DNA from 2 places in the Nocardiopsis valliformis DSM 45023 genome. Region 2 is predicted to be linked to the other one. Evidence: riboswitches for the same ligand, from Rfam matches in the RefSeq annotation. Region 2 holds a riboswitch; the other holds the start of a gene.

Region 1 (5,334 bases), on a different contig from region 2:
GTGTGCACGCGGTGCAGCTGGTGGGTGATGCGATGGCGCGCCCGTTGGCCCGGCACCTGCTCACCGAGCCCGACCTGTGCCCCGAACTCACCTCAGTGCGCTCGGGCGGCACCCCGCTCACCCCGGCGGTGCGCGGGCTGTGGCGGGCCTGGCGCGAGGACGTCGCCCTGGCCGACGCCTACGGGGGTTCGGAGACGGGCGTGTGCGGTTCGGCCACCGCCCCGGACGCGAAGGACAGCGCCGCCGAGGAGCCCGTCACCCCCTCCGCCGACCGGCGCAGCTTCACCATGGGCGGCAGCATCTCCGTGCTCGATGGCTCGCTGCGGCCGCTGCCGCCGGGTTCGGCCGAGGTCGGCCGGATCGCGCGCACCGGGCGGATCCCGCTGGGCTACTACAACGACCCGATCGCCACCGCGCGCACCTTCCCCACCGATCCCGAGGGGCGGCGCTGGGCGCTGTCCGGCGACTACGGCACGCGGGCCGCGGACGGCTCGATCGTGCTGCTCGGCCGGGGCAGCGTGGTGATCAACACCGCCGGGGAGAAGGTGTACCCCGAGGAGGTGGAGGCCGTCCTCAAGGCCCACCCGTCGGTCGAGGACGTGATCGTGGTGCCCTCGCCGGACGAGACGCTCGGCCAGCGGGTGACGGCGCTGGTGTCGCTGGCCCCGGAGGCCGCCCCAGACGAGGACGCGCTGCGGGCGCACTGCCGGATCCGCCTGGCCGGGTTCAAGGTGCCCCGGACCGTGCACTTCGTGGACCGGGTGCGGCGCACCGCTGTGGGCAAACAGGACTACCGGTGGGCCGCGTCGGTGGCCGGTGAGACCCCGGGGTCCCCGGCCTCCCCGCTGTCCGGTTCCGTCCGAAGCTGAGGCCTCCGGCCGGGTTTCTTTTTCGGACCAAAGACCTGACCCACCCATACCTGACCGAAACCCTGTTTTTTGGGGTGCTCAAACGCGTTTAGCTTCGTCGAGCGACGCTAGACTTGGCGCTGCCCGGCCCGGGGCCTGACGGCTCTCCTCCCCCTCCACGCGGCCCGGGCGGCGAACATCGGCGCGGGCCCGGGCATCGGACCGGATGACGGTCGTCCTGGCGACCCGCGCACAACAGCACCCCTTTGACCGCCGGCCAGCCGTGGAAACGGGACCGGCGGCCCCATCAGGACGGAGGACGGCGCCCTCTCCCGGGGCTCCCCCGGGGCCGCGCCCGACAACATGGCCAAGTCAGTAGGCTCCTACATCTTCAACGCGGTGCGCGGCGGGGCCGTCGGCACCTCCGAGGCGCTGCCCGGTATCAGCGGCGGCACGGTCGCTCTGATCGTCGGCCTCTACGACAAGCTCATCGGCGGCGCGGGCCACGTGGTCAGCGGGATCAAGCGCTACGTCACCGACGTACCACGGGGTCGCGGCAAGGACCGGGCCATGGAGCAGTTCCGCCAGGTGGACTGGCCGGTTCTGGTCCCCGCGCTCATCGGTATGGCCGTGGCCCTGGTGATGGCGCTCCTGCTCATCGCTCCGCTGGTCGAGGAGTACACCCAGTACGCCTACGCCGTCTTCTTCGGCCTCGTACTCGCCTGCCTGTGGATCCCCTACACCGGTGCGGGGCGCACCTGGCGCGCGGGACACTACCTGCTGGCCCTGGCCTTCGCCGCCCTGACCTTCTTCCTCACCGGCCTTCCCGGCGCCGACCTGCCCACCCACCCGGCAGTGGTCTTCCTGGTGGCCTCGGTGGCCATCTGCGCCCTGGTCCTGCCTGGCATGTCGGGTTCCTTCATCCTGCTGACCGTCGGCCTGTACACGCCGACCAAGGACGCGGTAGCGAGCCTGGACTTCGTCTACCTGGGCACCTTCGCCCTCGGCATGATCACGGGCCTGGCCGTCTTCGTGAAGATCCTCCAGTACCTGCTGGAGAACTTCCACCACATGACCCTGGTGGTCCTCACCGGACTGATGGCGGGGTCCCTGCGTGCCCTGTGGCCCTGGCAGAACGAGGAGCGGGAAATCCTCGCGCCCACCGACGTACCGGTGACGGTGACCCTGATGGTGGTCGGCTTCGCCGTCGTCGTCGCCGCGATCGTGTGGGAGCGACGCAAGCGGCTCCAGAGCGAGGACGCGGCCGTGCCGCACAGCACCTCCGTCTAGGGAGGACGCTGCGACCCGGAAGACCGTCCGTTACAGTCGAAAACACCACAAACGAACACCGAGGCCGGGGCCGTGAGGCCCCGGCGGCGCGGGGTGCCGGAGAGAGTTCTCCCGGCTGAGAGCACACCCGTCGAACCTGCCCTAGTTCGTACTAGCGAAGGAACGCCAATGAGCGCGTACAACGTCGTGTCCATCGCCGGCAGCGACCCCAGCGGGGGCGCCGGCATCCAGGCCGACCTGAAGTCGTTCTCCGCGCACGGGGTCTTCGGGATGACCGTGGTGACGGCGTTGACCGCCCAGTCCACCCGCGGGGTCACCGGGGTGCACGGGGTTCCCGCCTCGTTCGTCACCGACCAGATGGACACCCTGTTCACCGACGCGACCGTGCACGCGGTCAAGGTGGGGATGCTGTCCACCTCCGAGGTCACCGAGGCGGTCGCGGCCGCCGTGGACCGCTACGAGCTGCCGAACGTGGTCGTGGACCCGGTGATGGTGGCCAAGAGCGGCGACCGGCTGCTACAGAGCTCAGCGATTGAGGCCCTGCGCACCGAGCTGGTGCCGCGCGCGGACCTGATCACCCCGAACCTGCCCGAGGCCGCCGACCTGCTCGGCACGGCCGAGGCCACCAGCCTCAAGGAGATGCGCGACCAGGCCGAACGCCTCCTGGAACTGGGCCCGCGCCGGGTCCTGTTGAAGGGCGGGCACCTGCCGGGCGAGGAGAGCGTGGACCTGCTGGTGGACGGGGAGTCGGAGCCGGTGGAGTTCCGCGCCGGGCGGGTGGACACCCGCAACACCCACGGCACCGGCTGCACCCTGTCCTCATCGATCGCCGCTCTGCTCCCACAGCGACCGGACACGGTCACCGCGGTGGCGGACGCCAAGGCCTACCTCACCGAGGCCCTGCGCCGCGCGGACGACATCGACGCGGGCGGCGGCCAGGGCCCTGTTCACCATTTCCACCTTTGGTGGTAAGGCGGATTCAACTGGTTGTCGCAACACCCCTTTCAGCCGTGATCTTGCTACCAGGGGCGATTTCGGCGCCTTGGGTTCCAGTGGCTCCGGGCTTCTGGTAGCAAGATCACCGGGGATAGGGGCAGAGAAAGGGGACCGGCCCGACCGGCCGGTCCCCCTCCTCATCCACCCCGTGAACGGACAGACGTGTGGCTTAACCTCGTACGTCGTCCATCATGACGTCCGGGTTCCGCCAGTCCGGATGAGCGAAGAACTTCCGGGTCTCGGCGGAGATGATCGGAGCCAGCAGGATCAGGCCGATCAGGTTCGGCAGAGCCATCAGACCGTTGGCGATGTCGCTGAACAGCCAGACCGAGTCCAGAGTGGCCACCGAGCCGACGAAGATGACGCCGATGAACACCAGCCGGTAGGGCAGCACGAAGGTGCGGCCGCCCAGGAACTCCACACACCGCTCGCCGTAGTAGGCCCAGCCGAGCAGGGTGCTGAAGGCGAACACCGCAACGGACAACGCCACGATGTAGGCCCCGGCCGTACCGAGCCCGGGGCTGATCGCGCCCAACCCCTCGGTCATGGCCTGCGAGGTGAGCAGCGAACCGTCCTCGGGTTCCTCCACCTGCCACACCCCGGTGGTGATGATGACCAGGCAGGTCATGCTGACCACGATGATGGTGTCGATGAAGGTCTGGGTCATCGAGACCATGGCCTGACGGACCGGCTGGGTGGTCTTGGCCGCGGCGGCCGCGATACCGCCGGTGCCCAGGCCGGACTCGTTGGAGAAGATACCTCGGGCGAAGCCCATCTGGATGGCGAGCATGACACCCGCGCCCACGAAACCGCCGGTGGCCGAGGTTCCGGTGAAGGCGGACGCGAAGACCAGCTGGAAGGCGGGAAGCAGCGCGGCCCAGTTGGCGGCGAGCACGATCAGACAGATGCTGACGTAACCGACGATCATGATCGGCACCAGGGCCGAGGTGACCCGACCGATGCTCTTGATGCCACCGAGGATGACGGCCCCGGCCAGCACCATCAGGATCAGGCCGATGATCCACGGGGCGACGCCGGTGACACTGTTCACCTGCTGAGCGACGGTGTTGGCCTGGGTGCCATTGCCGATACCGAAGGCGGCGATGGCACCGAAGATCGCGAAGGAGACACCGAGGAAGGTCCCGAGGCCCCCCTTGATCCCGTACTTCAGGTAGTACATCGGACCGCCGCTCTGCTCGCCCTTGGCGTCAGTGCGGCGGTACTTCACGCCCAGCAGGGCCTCGCTGTACTTGGTGGCCATGCCGAAGATGCCGATGACCCACATCCAGAACAGCGCACCGGGGCCGCCGATACCGATGGCCAGCGCGGCGCCCGCGATGTTACCGACACCGACGGTGGCCGCGAGTGCGGTGCTCAGTGCCTGGTAGTGCGAGATGTCGCCCTCGACGGACGGGTCCTCCTTGCGGCGGACCAGAGCCAGCCACAGCGCGTGCGGCAGGCGGAACAGCTGGAGGAGCCTGAGACGAATGGTGAGGTAGACGCCGACACCGAGCAGCAACGGAATGAGGACGAAGGGTCCCCAGATGATTCCGTTGAGGATGTCAGCCATCTCCAGGAGTTGGTCCACAGGGGATCTCCCTTTCGATGAGTATGTGGGGCCGAGGAAGTCGTTGGAGAAACAGGGGAACCAACGTCCTCGGAATGACGTTGGCACTGGTAAACGCCGCGCGATATCGGCAAAGAATGACACTGGTGCGTAACGAATGAATCACATGTGATCCACATGAACGTTGCGTCATGCAATGTTTTCTTCAGGGCGCCCTGAACCGGTCAGTTCTCCTGCCCCTGGGGCGGTTTCTCCCCCTGGGCCAGTGCGAGTCTGCTGAGCGCCGCGGCGGCGGCCTGCGGGTCGGCGCCCTGCCCCACCGCCACCCCGAGCAGGTAGGTGGTGAGCGGCGCCGCGGGCCTGGCCACGGAGTGCGCGGCATCGCGGGCCAGATCGAGGATGCGGTCGACGTCGGGCTTTTGGAGCGGGTCGGTTCCGGCGAGCTCCAACTCGGCGCGGACCAGCTCGGACCATTCCACGAGGGTCACCAGGTGACTCCTTAGGGTGCGCATTTGATTACATAAAGCGATCATAGCCATCCCGGAGTCACCCGGCGGTCAGTTGGCCGTGCGGCGGTGTCACCACCTGATCGACCAACCCGCGTCAGCCCTTCGGGCGCGGTTCTCCCGCACG
Region 2 (5,334 bases):
GAGTTCGGTCTCCGAGGCCAGCAGGGCCTCCTCCAGGACCTCCAGGGAGGGTGCCCCGCCGGTGCCGGTGATCAGCCGCGAGCCGAAGGAGACCCCAGCGATGACCAGCGGGTCCTCGAGGGGTACCGCGCTTCCGGAAGCCGGTGTGTCGCCAGTGGTGCGTGTGATGGTCGTTTCGGACATGGCTGTCAGCCTCCCTGAACTGCGGTGAGTACGTCCACGCGGTCGCCTGCGGCCAGCGTGGTGTCCGCCCACACGGCGCGGGGCACCACCTCGTCGTTGACGGCCACCGCGATCCCGCCGCGGATCTCGCCGTTCCCGGCCGAGGTCAGGTCGCGCACGACTGCCTCCACCGTGGCCGCCGCGGTCTCTTGGGCCTGGCCGTTGATGATCAGTTCCACTGCTTCTCCCACGTCTCCTACTCCCACGTCCATCTGTCGGCGGCGAACCGGCGCGCGTACGGGGGAAGCGCGCCGGTGACCAGGGCCTCGGCCATGACCTCGCCGGTCACCGGGGCGAGCAGCACCCCGTGCCGGAAGTGCCCGGCGGCCAGGTGCAGGCCGGGAACCCGGGTGGGCCCCAGCAGGGGTTCGTTGTCGGGCGAGCCCGGCCGCAGCCCCACACAGGTCTCGGTGATCTCCAGCTCGCTCACCCCCGGGACGAGTTCGCGCGCGTCCCGAAGGACCTGCCAGAGCCCGCCCACGGTCAGGGAGGTGTCGTGGCCCAGCTCTTCCTGGGTCGCGCCCACGATCACCTCGCCGTCGCCCCGGGGCACCAGGTACACCGGGAAGCCGCGGACCAGGCCGCGTACGGTGCGGTTGACCAGCGAGGGTTCCCCGGCCGGGACCCGAGCGCGCAGCAGCTGTCCCTTGACCGGGCGCAGCGGTGGCACCACCGGCTCGGGTACCTTGACGCGGTCGCCCCAGCAGCCCGCGGCCAGGACGACCTGATCGGCGGGGAGAATAAAAGGTACTGCGCCGTAGGCGTCCGTTGAGGGTGGTGGCGGGTCGGCCAGGCGCACGCCCAGCCGGGCGCCGTCGGGGCCGGGGGAGGTGACCTCCTCGGCGTGTCCGGCGATCTCGCGCACCCCCGCCTGCTCACCGGCCTGGGCCAGCGCCAGCAGCAGCCTGCGCGGGTCCACGGAGTGGTCCTCGGGGGCCAGTACCCCGCCGCGCACACCCGGGGCGAGTGTGGGCTCCAGGCGTCGGCACTCGCGGCTGGTGAGTCGTTCGGTGGCGATGCCCAGGCGCTGTTGGAGGGCGTGCAGGTCGGTCAGGACCGCCAGGTCGTCGCGGTCGAAGGCGACCAGCAGTGTCCCGGTGCGCCGGTGGCCGACGTCGACACCGCTGGCTTCCTGGAGTTCGGTGACGAAGTCGTCGTACAGGCGTGCGGAGCGCACGCCGAACTCCATCAGCTCCTCCTCCCCGAACACCGCTTCGGTGGCGGGGGTGAGCATGCCAGCCGCGACGGTCGAGGAGGCGCGGGCGTCGGAGGGCTCGGTGACCGGGTCGGGTTCGACCAGGGTGACGGCCAGGCTGCGCTGTGCGGCCCGCCAGGCGGTGACCCGCCCGATGACTCCGCCGCCGATCACCACGACGGTATTGGTAGGACGAATCTGTTCGTGAGAAGGAACTTCGAAGGTGCGCATGGCGCCGTATTCCACTCCCTTCGCCGGCATGACCCGGATCAGGTTCGTGCGGTCGGAAGCGGTGAGCCTCCCTCTCAGCCGGGTCCACCCGGCTCCCGCGGGACGTGTCTGTTCAGCCTCCATCCTAGGGGAGGACGTCCAGCGGGGAGTGGTGGGGATCTCCGAGACGGACGCCTCCCACGCCGCCCGATGGTCTCCGGGAAGCGGCAGGGTGTGGCAGATTGGTGAGGTGACACAAAGCGATCGTGAACTCGACGAACTCGTCGGCGAATGGCTGACCCTGCGCGAGGCGGCCAGGCCGCTGGGCGTGAGCCCCAACCGGATCAAGACCTACATCCGTGAGAACCGCCTGATGGGCGTGGTCCGCGCCGGTGAGCTCTCCATCCCCGCTGCCTTCCTGGACGGCGATGACCTGGTCAAGGGCCTGCCGGGCACCATTGTGCTGCTCACCGACGCCGGTTTCTCCACCGAGGAGGCCCTGCGCTGGCTGTTCACCCCGGACGACACCCTGCCGGGCACGCCGATCCAGGCCATGCGCGAGAACCGGGGCACCGAGGTGCGCCGCCGGGCCCAGAGTATGGCTTTCTAGTCGTACGGAGCACGGCGTTCCAGCGACTTGCCGTGGAGACTGCCCTAGGCCGCTGGTGCTCCAGGGCCTAGGGTGGATGGTGTGAGGACCAGCCACGGAACCAGCCTGCGCAAGCGCCTGGACACATCCCTTCTGTACCTGTGCACCGACGCCCGGACCGAGCGCGGTGATCTCGCGGAGTTCGCGGACGCCGCCCTGGCTGGGGGAGTGGACATCATCCAGCTCCGGGACAAGGGCCTGGAGGCCCGCCAGGAGCTGGCCGCGCTCGAGACCATGCGGGAGGCGTGCGAGCGCTACGGGGCCATGCTCGCGGTCAACGACCGCGCCGACATCGCCCGCGCGGTGCGCGCCGACGTCCTGCACCTGGGCCAGCGCGACCTGCCGGTGCCGATGGCCCGCGACATCGTCGGCGCCGATCCGGTTATCGGCCGGTCCAACAACGACCCCGAGGCGGCCGCGCGTTCCGCGGAGGAGCCCGGGAGCGACTACTTCTGCGTGGGCCCGACCTGGGCGACCCCGACCAAGCCGGGGCGTCCGGCGGCCGGGCTCGAACTGGTGGAGCGCGCCGCTGCGCTGGACACCGACCGGCCGTGGTTCGCGATCGGCGGTATTGACCTCACCAACATCGACCGGGTACTGAGCGCCGGGGCCACCCGGGTGGTCGTGGTGCGCGCGATCACCGAGGCCGAGGACCCCCGGGCGGCGGCCAACGCGCTCAAGGCCCGGCTGACCGCCCGCGTCGACAACACCTGACCGACACTGCCACGGCCCCGGAACCCGAGAAGGGGTTCCGGGGCCGTGCTGTGTGTGCCGTGGCCCCTGCGGGAGGCCGCCCTCGGGGCGACGGCACGTTCTGGGCGGCCCGGGCATCGTGCCCGGGCGGTGGGACCGGTCAGAGGCGTTCGACGACCATGGCGTTGGCCAGTCCGCCCGCCTCACACATCACCTGGAGCCCGAAGCGGCCGCCGTGCTCGTGCAGGCCGTGGGTGAGGGTGGTAGCCAGGCGGGCACCGCTGGCACCGAGCGGGTGGCCGATCGCAATGGCGCCGCCGTTGACGTTGACCCGGCCCAGATCGGCGCCCAGCTCGTCGGCCCAGGCCAGCACCACGGGGGAGAAGGCCTCGTTGACCTCGAACAGGTCGATGTCGGCCAGGGTCAGCCCCGCGCGGGCGAGCAGTTTCTCGGTGGCCGGGATGATGGCGGTGAGCATGTACAGCGGGTCGTCGGCGGCCACCGCGAAGGAGTGGAAGCGGGCCAGCGGGGTCAGCCCCAGCTCCTCGGCGCGGCTGCGGCTCATCACGAGCACGGCCGCGCTTCCGTCGCTGAGAGGGCTGGCGTTGGCCGCGGTCACCTTCCAGTCGATCTGCGGGAAGCGGCGCCCGGTGGCCTCGTCGTAGTAGGCGGGGTGCAGTCGGGCCAGGGTGCCCAGATCCCCGCCCTCGCGGATCCCCTCGTCCCGGGTGAGCCCGGCCAGCGGGGTGAGCTGGGTGTCGAAGGCGCCTCGTTTGGTGGCCTCGGCGGCCCTGGCGTGGCTGGTCAGGGCGAACTCGTCCAGCCGGGTGCGGGGCAGGTCCCACTTGGCGGCGATGAGTTCGGCGGAGATCCCCTGGCCGACCCACCCTTCGGGGTAGCGGGCGCGGAAGCCCTCGCCGAGGGGGTCGTCAGAGCCGGTCAGGTTGGCCCCCATCGGCACCCGGCCCATGGACTCCACCCCGGCGGCCACGACCACGTCGTAGGCGCCCGACATCACGCCCTGCGCGGCGAAGTGCAGTGACTGCTGGCTGCTGCCGCACTGGCGGTCCACGCTGACGCCCGGCACGGATTCGGGGTACCCGGCGGCGAGCAGGGCGCGGCGGGTGATGTTGAAGGCCTGCTCGCCGACCTGGGTGACGACCCCGCCGATGACGTCGTCGATCACAGCCGGGTCGATCCCAGTGCGGTCCACGAGCGCGCGCAGGCTGTGCGCGAGCAGGTCCACGGAGTTGACGTCGTGCAGGGCCCCGTTCGGTTTGCCCCGCCCGACGGGTGTGCGGACCGCGTCGACGATGACGGCTTCGATCATGACTGCCCTCCCCGGTTGGCTGGTGCGTGCTGACTATACATATCCATAGTCAGATTGGCCAGAGCGGGATTCGGGTCAGCGCCGTCCGGCCCGGTGGAACAGCCACGGAGTCAGCGCCAGGGCGGCCAGGGTGAGCCCCCCGGCCAGAGCGCCAGCACGGTGGCCTGGTCGCCGACGGGCGCCCCGGAGGTGAGTTCGCGCAGGGCCTCGATGGCCAGGGTGACCGGCTGGTGCTCGGCGAGCCCCCGCAGGAAGGACGGCAGCCCTTCCACCGGGACGAAGGCCGAGGACGGGTAGGGCACGAACAGCGCGACGAAGGCGAACTCCTCCTGGGCGGGGTCGCGGCCCGGGCCGCCCGGTCAGGGAACGAGTAGGACCTTGCCCAGCACCCGGCGTCCCTCCAGGGCGGCGTGCGCCTCGGCGGCACGCTCCAGCGGTAGGGTCAGCCCCACGTGCGGCCGGACGTGTCCGGCCCGGGCCTCCTCCAGGATCAGCCGGACCAGGTCCCTGTGCCCCGCCCCGTCCGGCGGGTCCAGGTCGAACAGGCCCAGGGCGGTGATCCCGCGGCGCTCGGCCTCCGCCTCGTCGACCTCGGCGAACTCACCGCTGGCGGTCCCGTAGCTGACGAATCGGCCGCCGTCGGCGGTGAGGGCGAAGGCGGCGGTGCCCAGGGCCCCTCCCGCACCGTCGACCACCACGTCCGCCCCCTTTCCGGTGATCTCGGTGACCCGCTTCGTCCAGCCGGGTTCGGAGTAGTCCACCGTCTCCTCGGCGCCGAGTTCCCGGGCCAGGGCCAGTTTCTCCGGGCCCCTGGCCGCACCGATCACCCGGGCCCCCGCGAGCCGGGCCAACTGGACCACCAGGCTGCCCGCGCCCCCGGTGGCGGCCAGCACCAGGACCCAGGAGTCAGGGGTGAACCGGGCGGCTCGTTCCAGGGTCAGGGCGGTCGCCCCGTCGATCATCAACGCGAGGGCGTCAGCGGTGTTCATGCCCTCGGGCACCCTGACCAGGGCGTCCTCGTGGACCACCGCCCGC

Evidence for each region. Region 2 has a riboswitch for thiamine pyrophosphate ahead of D457_RS0116180 (FAD-dependent oxidoreductase). Riboswitches for the same ligand answer to the same signal wherever they lie in the genome.
Region 1: another riboswitch for thiamine pyrophosphate. It lies ahead of thiD (bifunctional hydroxymethylpyrimidine kinase/phosphomethylpyrimidine kinase); the one in region 2 lies ahead of D457_RS0116180 (FAD-dependent oxidoreductase).

The regions. Positions count from the first base shown of each region.
Region 1 is NZ_ANAZ01000004.1:7,796-13,129, reverse strand. It holds gene D457_RS0104755 (acyl-CoA synthetase) at 1-869, shown strand, start outside; gene D457_RS0104750 (DUF368 domain-containing protein) at 1,212-2,138, shown strand; TPP riboswitch at 2,218-2,318, shown strand; gene thiD (bifunctional hydroxymethylpyrimidine kinase/phosphomethylpyrimidine kinase) at 2,307-3,110, shown strand; gene D457_RS0104740 (alanine/glycine:cation symporter family protein) at 3,304-4,722, opposite strand; gene D457_RS0104735 (DUF6457 domain-containing protein) at 4,926-5,189, opposite strand.
Region 2 is NZ_ANAZ01000014.1:210,684-216,017, forward strand. It holds gene D457_RS0116170 (thiazole synthase) at 1-183, opposite strand, end outside; gene thiS (sulfur carrier protein ThiS) at 189-401, opposite strand; gene D457_RS0116180 (FAD-dependent oxidoreductase) at 419-1,648, opposite strand; TPP riboswitch at 1,647-1,757, opposite strand; gene D457_RS0116185 (Rv2175c family DNA-binding protein) at 1,878-2,237, shown strand; gene thiE (thiamine phosphate synthase) at 2,319-2,990, shown strand; gene D457_RS0116195 (thiolase family protein) at 3,130-4,299, opposite strand; gene D457_RS0116200 (ABC transporter permease) at 4,410-4,601, opposite strand; gene D457_RS0116205 (zinc-binding dehydrogenase) at 4,659-5,334, opposite strand, start outside.